3 regions of the Streptomyces sp. NPDC015127 genome follow, and region 2 is predicted to be linked to each of the others. Evidence: riboswitches for the same ligand, from Rfam matches in the RefSeq annotation. Region 2 holds a riboswitch; each other region holds the start of a gene.
The links. A riboswitch is a leader RNA that binds a small molecule or an ion and turns the genes downstream of it on or off. The one in region 2 is predicted to bind thiamine pyrophosphate.
Positions count from the first base shown of each region.

Region 1: linked by a shared signal. The riboswitch ahead of ACF08N_RS30395 (thiamine ABC transporter substrate binding subunit) and the one ahead of thiO (glycine oxidase ThiO) in region 2 are both predicted to bind thiamine pyrophosphate.
Region 3: linked by a shared signal. The riboswitch ahead of thiC (phosphomethylpyrimidine synthase ThiC) and the one ahead of thiO (glycine oxidase ThiO) in region 2 are both predicted to bind thiamine pyrophosphate.

Region 1 covers NZ_JBIBVE010000018.1:39,938-43,206, forward strand. Annotated here, with positions in the region: gene ACF08N_RS30390 (ABC transporter permease) at 1-500, opposite strand, end outside; gene ACF08N_RS30395 (thiamine ABC transporter substrate binding subunit) at 539-1,636, opposite strand; TPP riboswitch at 1,632-1,737, opposite strand; gene rlmN (23S rRNA (adenine(2503)-C(2))-methyltransferase RlmN) at 1,799-2,905, opposite strand; gene ACF08N_RS30405 (phosphatidate cytidylyltransferase) at 3,019-3,269, opposite strand, start outside.
Region 2 covers NZ_JBIBVE010000006.1:43,009-46,277, forward strand. Annotated here, with positions in the region: gene ACF08N_RS13425 (Rv2175c family DNA-binding protein) at 1-153, opposite strand, end outside; gene ACF08N_RS13430 (NAD(P)/FAD-dependent oxidoreductase) at 198-1,373, opposite strand; gene ACF08N_RS13435 (hypothetical protein) at 1,446-1,805, opposite strand; TPP riboswitch at 1,889-2,001, shown strand; gene thiO (glycine oxidase ThiO) at 1,999-3,177, shown strand; gene thiS (sulfur carrier protein ThiS) at 3,174-3,269, shown strand, end outside.
Region 3 covers NZ_JBIBVE010000005.1:268,973-272,241, reverse strand. Annotated here, with positions in the region: gene ACF08N_RS12465 (hypothetical protein) at 1-62, opposite strand, end outside; gene thiC (phosphomethylpyrimidine synthase ThiC) at 180-1,955, opposite strand; TPP riboswitch at 1,948-2,080, opposite strand; gene ACF08N_RS12455 (YibE/F family protein) at 2,152-3,269, shown strand, end outside.

The DNA.
Region 1 (3,269 bases), on a different contig from region 2:
AGCCGCCCGGCGCCGAGCACGCGGGCCGCCTCCTCCTGGCGCGGGTCGAGCTGCGACCACAGGCCGCCGACGGTGCGGACGACCACGGCGTAGTTGAAGAAGACGTGCGCGAGCAGGATCGCCCAGACCGTGGTGTCCAGGCGTACGCCCCACAGGTCGTCGAGCAGCCCGCCACGGCCGAGCAGGGCGAGGAACGCCGTCCCGACGACGACTGTCGGCAGCACGAACGGCACCGTGACAACGGCGCGCAGGAGGCGCTTGCCGGGGAATTCGAGCCGGGCGAACACGTAGGCGCCGGGCAGGGCGAGGAGCAGGGTGAGCGCGGTGGAGGCGAGCGCCTGCCACGTGGTGAACCACAGGACGTGCAGGATGTCCGGGCGTCCGAGGACCTCGCCGAACCGTCCGAACTGCCAGGTGCCCTCGACGCGCAGGCCCCGGCCGACGATGGCGGCGACCGGGTAGGCGAAGAAGACGGCGAAGAACGCGACGGGGCCGGCCATCAGGGCGAGCCGCGCCGCGTTCCCCCGCAGGGACTGCCCTACTTCAGGACGAGCGAGGACCACGACCGGACCCACTGCTCACGGTTCTCGGCGATCGTGCCGGGAGCGACGGTCTCGGGATTGTCGACGACCACACCGTGCTCGGTGAACAGCTCGGGCACCTTCGCGCCCTCGACCACGGGGTTGACGAACATGTTCAGCGGCATGTCCTCCTGGAACTTCTTGGTGATCAGGAAGTCCAGCAGCGCCTTGCCGCCCGCCTCGTTCTTCGCGCCCTTGAGGAGTCCGGCGAACTCGATCTGGCGGAAGCAGGTGCCGGTTGCGACACCGGTCGGCGCCTCGGCGGGCTGGGGGTCGGCGTAGAGGACCTCGACCGGCGGGCTGGAGGCGTACGAGACGACGAGCGGACGGTCGGCCCCCGCCTTCTTGCCGCCCGCCGAGCCGGAGAACTCCTCGTTGTACGCCTGCTCCCAGCCGTCGACGGCCTTGACGCCGTTGGCCTTGAGCTTCTTCCAGTAGTCCTGCCAGCCGGACTCGCCGAACGCGCCGACGCTGCCGAGCAGGAAGCCGAGGCCGGGCGAGGACGTCGCCGGGTTCTCGACGACGAGCAGGTTCTTGTACGCGGGCTTCGCGAGGTCGGCGAAGGTCTTCGGAGGCGCGAGCTTCTTGTCGGCGAAGAACTTCTTGTCGTAGTTCACGCAGATGTCGCCGGTGTCGACGGGCGTGACGCGGTGCTTGTCCGCGTCCAGCCGCACCTCGTCCGCGACCTGGTCGAGCCCCTTGGCCTCGTACGGCGTGAACAGGTCGTTGTCGAGGGCGCGCGAGAGCAGGGTGTTGTCGACGCCGAAGAAGACGTCGCCCTGCGGGGAGCCCTTGGTGAGGATCTCCTTGTTGAGCGCGGCACCGGCGTCACCGCTCTTGAGGACCTTGACGGTGTACCCGGTCTGCCGGGTGAACTCCTTCAGGACGGCGTCGGACGCCGCGAAGGAGTCGTGGCTGACGAGCGTGACGGTCTTGGACCCGCCGCCGGTGCCGGAGCCGGAGTCCTTGGACTCGCCGCCGCAGGCCGCGAGGGCGGTGACGCCGAGGGCGGCGGCGAGCGCGGTGCCGGTGGCACGCCGAAGCTGGCTGTTCATGATGGTGCTGACTCCCTACGCCGGTATGACCCGGATCAGGTCCGAGGGTCTGCGGCCGTGCCGCACTCTCAGCGCTCTGCTGCGCTCCCCTGTCGGAATGTTTCGTTGTTCATTTGTGCGAATGCACAGGCACAGTACCAGCCAAGCCCGGCGACCTCTCCGTCACCGCTCCTGTGCCGCCAGCTGCCCGCACGCCCCGTCGATCTCCTGGCCACGGGTGTCCCGGACGGTGACCGGCACTCCATGGGCGGCGATGGCCTCCACGAAGGCCTTCTCGTCCTCCGGCCGCGACGCCGTCCACTTGGACCCGGGCGTCGGGTTCAGCGGGATCAGGTTCACATGGACCCGCTTGCCCTTGAGGAGACGGCCGAGCAGATCGCCGCGCCACGCCTGGTCGTTGATGTCGCGGATCAGCGCGTACTCGATGGAGATCCGGCGGCCGGACTTCTCCGCGTACTCCCAGGCGGCGTCGAGGACCTCGCGGACCTTCCAGCGGGTGTTGACCGGCACCAGCGTGTCGCGCAGCTCGTCGTCCGGCGCGTGCAGGGAGACGGCGAGACGGCACTTGAAGCCCTCGTCGGCGAAACGCAGCATCGCGGGGACCAGACCGACCGTGGAGACGGTGATGCCGCGCTGCGAGAGACCGAGGCCGTCCGGCTCGGGGTCGGTCAGCCGGCGGATGGCGCCGACGACCCGCTTGTAGTTGGCGAGCGGCTCCCCCATGCCCATGAACACGATGTTCGACAGGCGGGCGGGGCCTCCGGGCACCTCGCCGTCCCGCAGCGCGCGCATGCCGTCGACGATCTGGTGCACGATCTCGGCGGTGGACAGATTGCGGTCGAGGCCGGCCTGTCCGGTGGCGCAGAACGGGCAGTTCATCCCGCAGCCCGCCTGGGAGGAGATGCACATCGTGACCCGGTCCGGGTAGCGCATCAGGACGGACTCGACGAGCGTGCCGTCGTGGAGGCGCCACAGGGTCTTGCGGGTGGTGTCGCTGTCGCAGGAGATGTGCCGCACGACCGACATCAGGTCGGGCAGCAGCTCCGTGGCGAGCCTCTCCCGCGCGGACGCGGGGATGTCGGTCCACTGCGCGGGGTCGTGCGCGTACCGCGCGAAGTAGTGCTGGGACAGCTGCTTGGCGCGGAACGGCTTCTCGCCGATCGCGGCGACGGCGTCCTTGCGCTCGGCGGGCGAGAGGTCGGCGAGATGCCGCGGGGGCTTCTTGGCTCCGCGGGGCGCGACGAAAGTGAGTTCTCCGGGCTTGGGCATGGTGCTACCAGTGTCGCAGAGATACGACGGAGGGCTCGCCGCCCAGGGGGTACCCCCATGCACCGAGGGGGCCATGGGGGACGACAACGAGCCCTCACGCGGAAACCCGCAGGTCAGCCGGAGCCGACGAACACCACCAGCAGCAGCCACACCACCGGTGCGGTCGGCAGCAGCGAATCCAGACGGTCCATGATGCCGCCGTGCCCCGGGAGCAGGGTGCCCATGTCCTTGATGCCGAGATCCCGCTTGATCATCGACTCCCCGAGGTCGCCCAGCGTCGCGCTGGCCGCGACCGCGAGGCCGAGCAGCAGCCCCTGCCACCAGGTGCCGTCCTCGACGAGGAACTGCATGCACAGCGCGCCCG
Region 2 (3,269 bases):
TGTCCTGTTCTCACCACGACGGACGGCGATCAGCTGGCCCTCCTTGACCAGCTGCCGCACGCGCGTCACCTCGACATCGAGCATTTCCGCGATGTCCGGCAGGTGAAGCCAGGCGGGGACGAGAGCATCGATTTTTGCGTCAATCTCGGTCACAGGAACAAGCCTGCCATCTGGGACTGACAGTCGGTAGCCGACGCCTACGCGGCCGCCGCCTTCAGGGGGACGGACGGGTCGGCGGCACGGCCCGGGTCCAGCCGTGCGCCGGCCGCCACGAGCCTGCGGCCCTGCGCCAGGTCGCGCGGCCTGTCGACGGCGAGCAGGGCGACCAGCACGCCCTCCCGCAGCCACAGCACCGACCACGCTGCGTCGGTGGCCGGATCGCCGCGCCACAGCAGCGTGTCGCCCGCCGGGTGGTGGCCCGCGTACTGCACGAAGCGGCCGAACTGCTCGGACCAGAAGTACGGCACCGGGTCGTACACCTGCGGCTCCGGTCCGGCCCCGACGATGTTGGCCGCGACCGTGCGCGGCCCCTGCAGCGCGTTGTCCCAGTGGTGGACGAGCAGCCGGGTGCCGTAGCGGGCCGAGGGGTAGGAGGCGCAGTCCCCGACGGCGTAGACATCGGGCGCGGAGGTGCGCAGGTGGCGGTCGGCGACGACGGCGCCGTCCGGGCCGAGCTCGATGCCGCTGCCCGCGAGGGCGGCGGTCGCGGGCCGGGCGCCGATGCCGACGACGACCGCGCCCGCGGCGATCCTGCGCCCCGATCCGGCCAGCACCACCGTGCCCGCCTCGACGGCGGCGACCCGCTCGCCGGTGAGCAGCTCGGCCCCGGCCTCGGCGTACCAGTGGGCCATGGGCGCCGCGACCTCGGCGGGCAGGGACCCGGCCAGCGGGCGGTCTGCGGCCTCGACGACGGTCACCGCGCAGCCGGCCTCGCGCGCGGCGGTGGCGAACTCCGCGCCGATCCAGCCCGCCCCGACGACCACGATGTCGTGCTGCCGCGCGAGCACGGGCCGCAGCCGGTCCGCGTCGTCGAGCGTGCGCAGCAGGTGGACGCCGGGGACGCCCGCGGCTCCCGGCAGGGTGACGGGCTCGGCTCCGATGGCGAGGACGAGGGCGTCGTACGGGACGGGCCCGGCCTCGGTGTCCACCTCGTGCGCCTCGGGGCGTACGCCGGTCACCTCGACGCCGAGCCTCAGGTCGACGTCGAGTGCGTCGAAGTCGATGTCGAAAGCGGAGCCCTCGGCCGTGCCGAGGAGGATCGCCTTGGAGAGCGGCGGCCGGTCGTAGGGCTGGTGCGGTTCGGCGCCGATGAGGGTCACCGGTCCGGTGAAGCCCAGTTCGCGCAGGGCGACCGCGGTCTGCACCCCGGCCATGCCCGCGCCGACCACGACGACCCGTCGCCGGTCCCCGGCCTGCTCCTGCGTGTGCTCGCTCACCGGGCCACCTTAAGCTTCTGACGCACCATCAGGGAGCAGTTGCTCGACGACGCTGGTCCCGCTGCCCTCCTGCGACTCCCACTCCCAGGTCTCCTCCAGTCGCACGCGGCCGTCGGGGAGTTCGACGACGGTGGACCGGCAGTGGCCGCTGGACGTCCCGCCGTCGGTCTTCAGCTGGACATAACGGAAGTCCAGCCGGTCGCCCTCGCGCGTGCCCACCAGGTGACCGCGGACCACGTCACCGCCCTCGTACTCGGCCCAGATCCGCCCCTGCTCCTCGTGGTACAGGAACCGGGTACTGGTACCGACCTGGCCCGGGGCCTGGTCGGCCACCGGCGCGAGCACCAGTCCGTCGAGCGATGCCGCCACGTGCGTCCACCTCCTGCGCACCCGCGCCGGGGGACGGCGGCTCCCTTACTGCGCGCCTGGGCGTGGGGTTAGGGTGGCCACCGTAAGGCACTCGCGGGAGCCCGGACGCACCGGGCTGAGAGGGAGGCTGGGCGGCCTCCGACCGTACGAACCTGATCCGGGTCATGCCGGCGAAGGGAGGGGCTGGACGCCCATGTCTCGTACACCAGACGCACCCGACGTCCTTGTCGTGGGGGGCGGGATCATCGGCCTGGTCACGGCCTGGCGCGCGGCGCAGCGCGGGCTGCGCGTGACCGTCGCCGATCCGGAGCCCGGCGGCGGGGCCGCGCGGGTCGCGGCCGGCATGCTCGCCGCCGTCACCGAACTCCACTACGGCGAGCAGACACTGCTCGGCCTGAACCTCGAATCGGCCCGCCGCTACCCGGCGTTCGCCGCCGAACTGGAGGAGGCGACCGGGCGGTCCGTGGGCTACCGCGCGTGCGGCACCCTCGCCGTCGCCCTCGACTCCGACGACCGCGCGCACCTGCGGGAGCTGCATGCCCTGCAACGCCGTTCGGGCCTGGAGTCGGAGTGGCTGACCGGTCGCGAGTGCCGTCGCCTGGAGCCCATGCTCGCACCGGGGGTCCGCGGCGGTCTGCGCGTCGACGGGGACCACCAGATCGATCCGCGGCGGCTGGCCGCGGCGCTCGTCGTCGCCTGCGAGCGGGCCGGGGTGGACTTCCGCCGCGCCTGGGCGGAGCGGCTGACGGTCGTGCACGACCGCGCCGCGGGCGCCGTCCTGGACGACGGCACCGAGCTCGCCGCCGGCCAGGTGGTGCTGGCCGGCGGCAGCCTGAGCGGCCGGCTCGGCGGGGTGCCGGACGACGTCCTGCCTCCCGTACGCCCCGTGAAGGGCCAGGTCCTGCGGCTGACGGTGCCGGGCCCCTACGCGCCGTTCCTGTCCCGCACGGTGCGTGCGGTGGTGCGCGGCAGCCATGTCTACCTCGTGCCGCGCGAGAACGGCGAGCTGGTGGTCGGCGCGACCACCGAGGAGTTGGGCTGGGACACGACCGTCACCGCGGGCGGCGTCTACGAACTGCTGCGCGACGCGCACGAGCTGGTGCCCGGCATCACCGAACTGCCGCTGACCGAGACGCGCGCCGGACTGCGGCCCGGCTCCCCCGACAACGCACCGATGCTGGGATTCACCGAGCTGCCGGGGCTGTTGCTCGCGACCGGCCACTACCGCAACGGCGTGCTGCTGACGCCAGTGACCGGCGACGTGCTGGCGGAGGCGCTCACCAGCGGCGAACTGCCCGACGCCGCCCGCCCGTTCAGCCCCCGCAGATTCGCCCCCGCGGGCGCACGCGTACGACAGGAGCAGCCCGCATGAACGTCTGCGTCAACGGCGAGGCGCGCGAGCTCGCCGACAGCACCACCCTGGACGCCGTGGTGGCGGCGCTCACGACGGCCCCCTCGGGTGTG
Region 3 (3,269 bases), on a different contig from region 2:
GTCGCGAACACGATGCCCAGCACCGCGCCGACGATCCCGTTGGCCACGTCTATTCCGCCCATGCACCGGAGCGTAGACGGAAACGATCAAGCCCTTCAGGCGCTTGCCGCTTCCGTTGCCGGCCGGCGGCGGGCGCCCTCCCGCGGACGGGCGGGAAGGCGCCCGGTCATGACGGCGGATCAGTCCGCGATCGGCAGATAGACCCGGTTGCCCGCCGCGGCGAACTCCTTGGACTTCTCCGCCATGCCCGCCGCGATCTCCTCCTGGTTGCCGCCGTGCTGACGGCGGATGTCCTGGGAGATCTTCATCGAGCAGAACTTCGGACCGCACATCGAGCAGAAGTGCGCGGTCTTCGCCGGCTCGGCGGGAAGCGTCTCGTCGTGGAACTCGCGTGCCGTGTCCGGGTCGAGGGCCAGGTTGAACTGGTCCTCCCAGCGGAACTCGAAGCGGGCGTCGGACAGCGCGTCGTCCCACTCCTGGGCGCCGGGGTGCCCCTTGGCCAGGTCCGCCGCGTGCGCCGCGATCTTGTAGGTGATCACACCGGTCTTCACGTCGTCCCGGTTCGGCAGGCCCAGGTGCTCCTTGGGCGTCACGTAGCAGAGCATCGCGGTGCCCCACCAGGCGATCATCGCCGCACCGATGCCCGACGTGATGTGGTCGTACGCCGGCGCGATGTCGGTGGTCAGCGGGCCGAGCGTGTAGAACGGCGCCTCCTCGCAGATCTCCTGCTGGAGGTCGATGTTCTCCTTGATCTTGTGCATCGGGACGTGGCCCGGGCCCTCGATCATGGTCTGCACGTTGTGGCGCTTGGCGATCGTGTTCAGTTCACCGAGCGTCCTGAGCTCCGCGAACTGTGCCTCGTCGTTGGCGTCCGCGATCGAGCCGGGGCGCAGGCCGTCGCCGAGCGAGTACGTGACGTCGTACGCCGCGAGGATCTCGCACAGCTCCTCGAAGTTCTCGTAGAGGAAGCTCTCCTTGTGGTGCGCCAGGCACCACGCCGCCATGATCGAGCCGCCGCGCGAGACGATGCCGGTCTTGCGGTTGGCGGTGAGCGGCACGTACGGCAGGCGGACACCCGCGTGGACCGTCATGTAGTCGACGCCCTGCTCGGCCTGCTCGATGACCGTGTCCTTGTAGATCTCCCAGGTCAGCTCCTCGGCCTTGCCGTCGACCTTCTCCAGCGCCTGGTAGAGCGGCACGGTGCCGATCGGCACGGGGGAGTTGCGCAGGACCCACTCGCGCGTGGTGTGGATGTTGCGGCCCGTGGACAGGTCCATGACCGTGTCGGCGCCCCAGCGGGTCGCCCAGGTCATCTTCTCGACCTCCTCCTCGATGGAGGAGGTGACCGCGGAGTTGCCGATGTTGGCGTTGACCTTCACCAGGAACCGCTTGCCGATGATCATCGGCTCGATCTCCGGGTGGTTGACGTTCGCCGGCAGGACGGCGCGGCCCGCCGCGATCTCCTCCCGCACCACCTCGGGCGAGACGTTCTCGCGGAGGGCGACGTACTCCATCTCCGGCGTGATCTCGCCCCGGCGGGCGTACGCGAGCTGCGTCACCGCCTGGCCGTCGCGGCCCCGCCGCGGCTGGCGCGGCCGGCCGGGGAAGACGGCGTCGAGGTTGCGCAGCCCCCCGCGCGGGGACGTGTGCTTGATCCCGTCGTCCTCGGGGCGCACGGGCCGGCCCGCGTACTCCTCGGTGTCGCCGCGCCCGACGATCCAGTTCTCCCGCAGCGGCGGCAGACCCCGGCGGACGTCCGTCTCGATGTTCGGATCGGTGTACGGACCGGACGTGTCGTAGAGCGTCACGTCCTTGCCGTTGGTGAGGTGCACCTTGCGGACCGGCACACGGAGGTCGGGGCGCGAGCCCTCGAGGTATCCCTTGTGCCATCCGATGGACTTCCCGGCCTCGTCGTTCTGGTTCGAGGCAGGCGTGCGTGCGTCCGATACGGTCATGAGACCTACTCCCTACGCCGGCATTACCCGGTAACAGGTTCGGCGGTCGGCGCAGCTGTCCCGTACGGATGTACGAAGGTCAGCGCCCTCTCAGCCCGGTGCTCCGAGCTCCCGCGTGTGCAAAGGTGCCACCACGCTAGCGTCATGTCTGGCGCGCTGAACAGAGGGCCCCTCTCGTTCTTGCGATGATCTGTCTGTGACCTCATCGCCGCAGCACCCCGAACAGCACGGCCACGATCACGGCCATGTGCACAGTCACGGGCCCGCAGCGCCCGTCTCCCAGCACCTTCGCAAGGTCATCGCCGCGGTGCTGATCCCCTTCGCGACGGCTGTTCTCGTCGGCCTCGCCGTGCTGTGGCCGGGCGGGGCGCCCGGCCATGAGCGCACAGGGGTCGGCTTCGACCGCCAGACGGAGCAGGGCAAGGTGGTGAGCGTCGAGAGAGTCGACTGCAAGGACGTCAACGCAGGCCAGGTCCCGCCGACCGGCGACACCTCGACGCCCGAGGGCCGCGAGGCGGTCAACGCGCAACGGGGCGACTGCGGAAAGGCCACCGTCGAGGTCACCACCGGCAAGGACAAGGGCCGGAGGTTCGTCGAGATCGTCCAGCCCGACGCGCCGCGGCAGCTGAAGGAGGGCCAGGGCGTGGTGGTGGCGTACGCGCCGGACGCGCCCAGGGATCTTCAGTACTCGGTGACCGATGTGGACCGCGGCTTCCCGATGGCCCTGCTCGCCGGCATCTTCGCCCTGGTGGTCGTCCTGGTCGGGCGGATGCGGGGCGTGATGGCGCTGATCGCGCTCGCCGTCTCCTTCGCCGTGCTGACCCTGTTCATCCTGCCCGCGATCCTCCAGGGTTCGAATCCGCTGATCGTCGCGGTGGTCGGGGCGAGCGCGATCATGCTCATCGCGCTCTACTCGTGCCACGGCATCACCGCGCGGACCTCCGTGGCCGTCCTCGGCACGCTGATCTCGCTGCTGCTCATCGGTCTGCTCGGCTCGCTGTTCATCGGCTGGGCCAGCCTCAGCGGCAACACCGACGACAACACCGGTCTGATCAAGGGGCTCTACCCGGACATCGACATGAGCGGCCTGCTGCTCGCCGGGGTCATCATCGGCTCGCTCGGCGTGCTCGACGACGTCACGGTGACCCAGACGTCGGCGGTCTGGGAACTGCACCAGGCCGACCCGGACATGGGCCCGCGGGCCCTCTACCGCTCCGCCATCCGGATCGGCCGCGACCACATCGCCTCGGTCGTCAACACGCTCGTCCTCGCCTACGCGGGCGCGGCCCTGCCCTTGCTGCTGCTCTTCTCGAT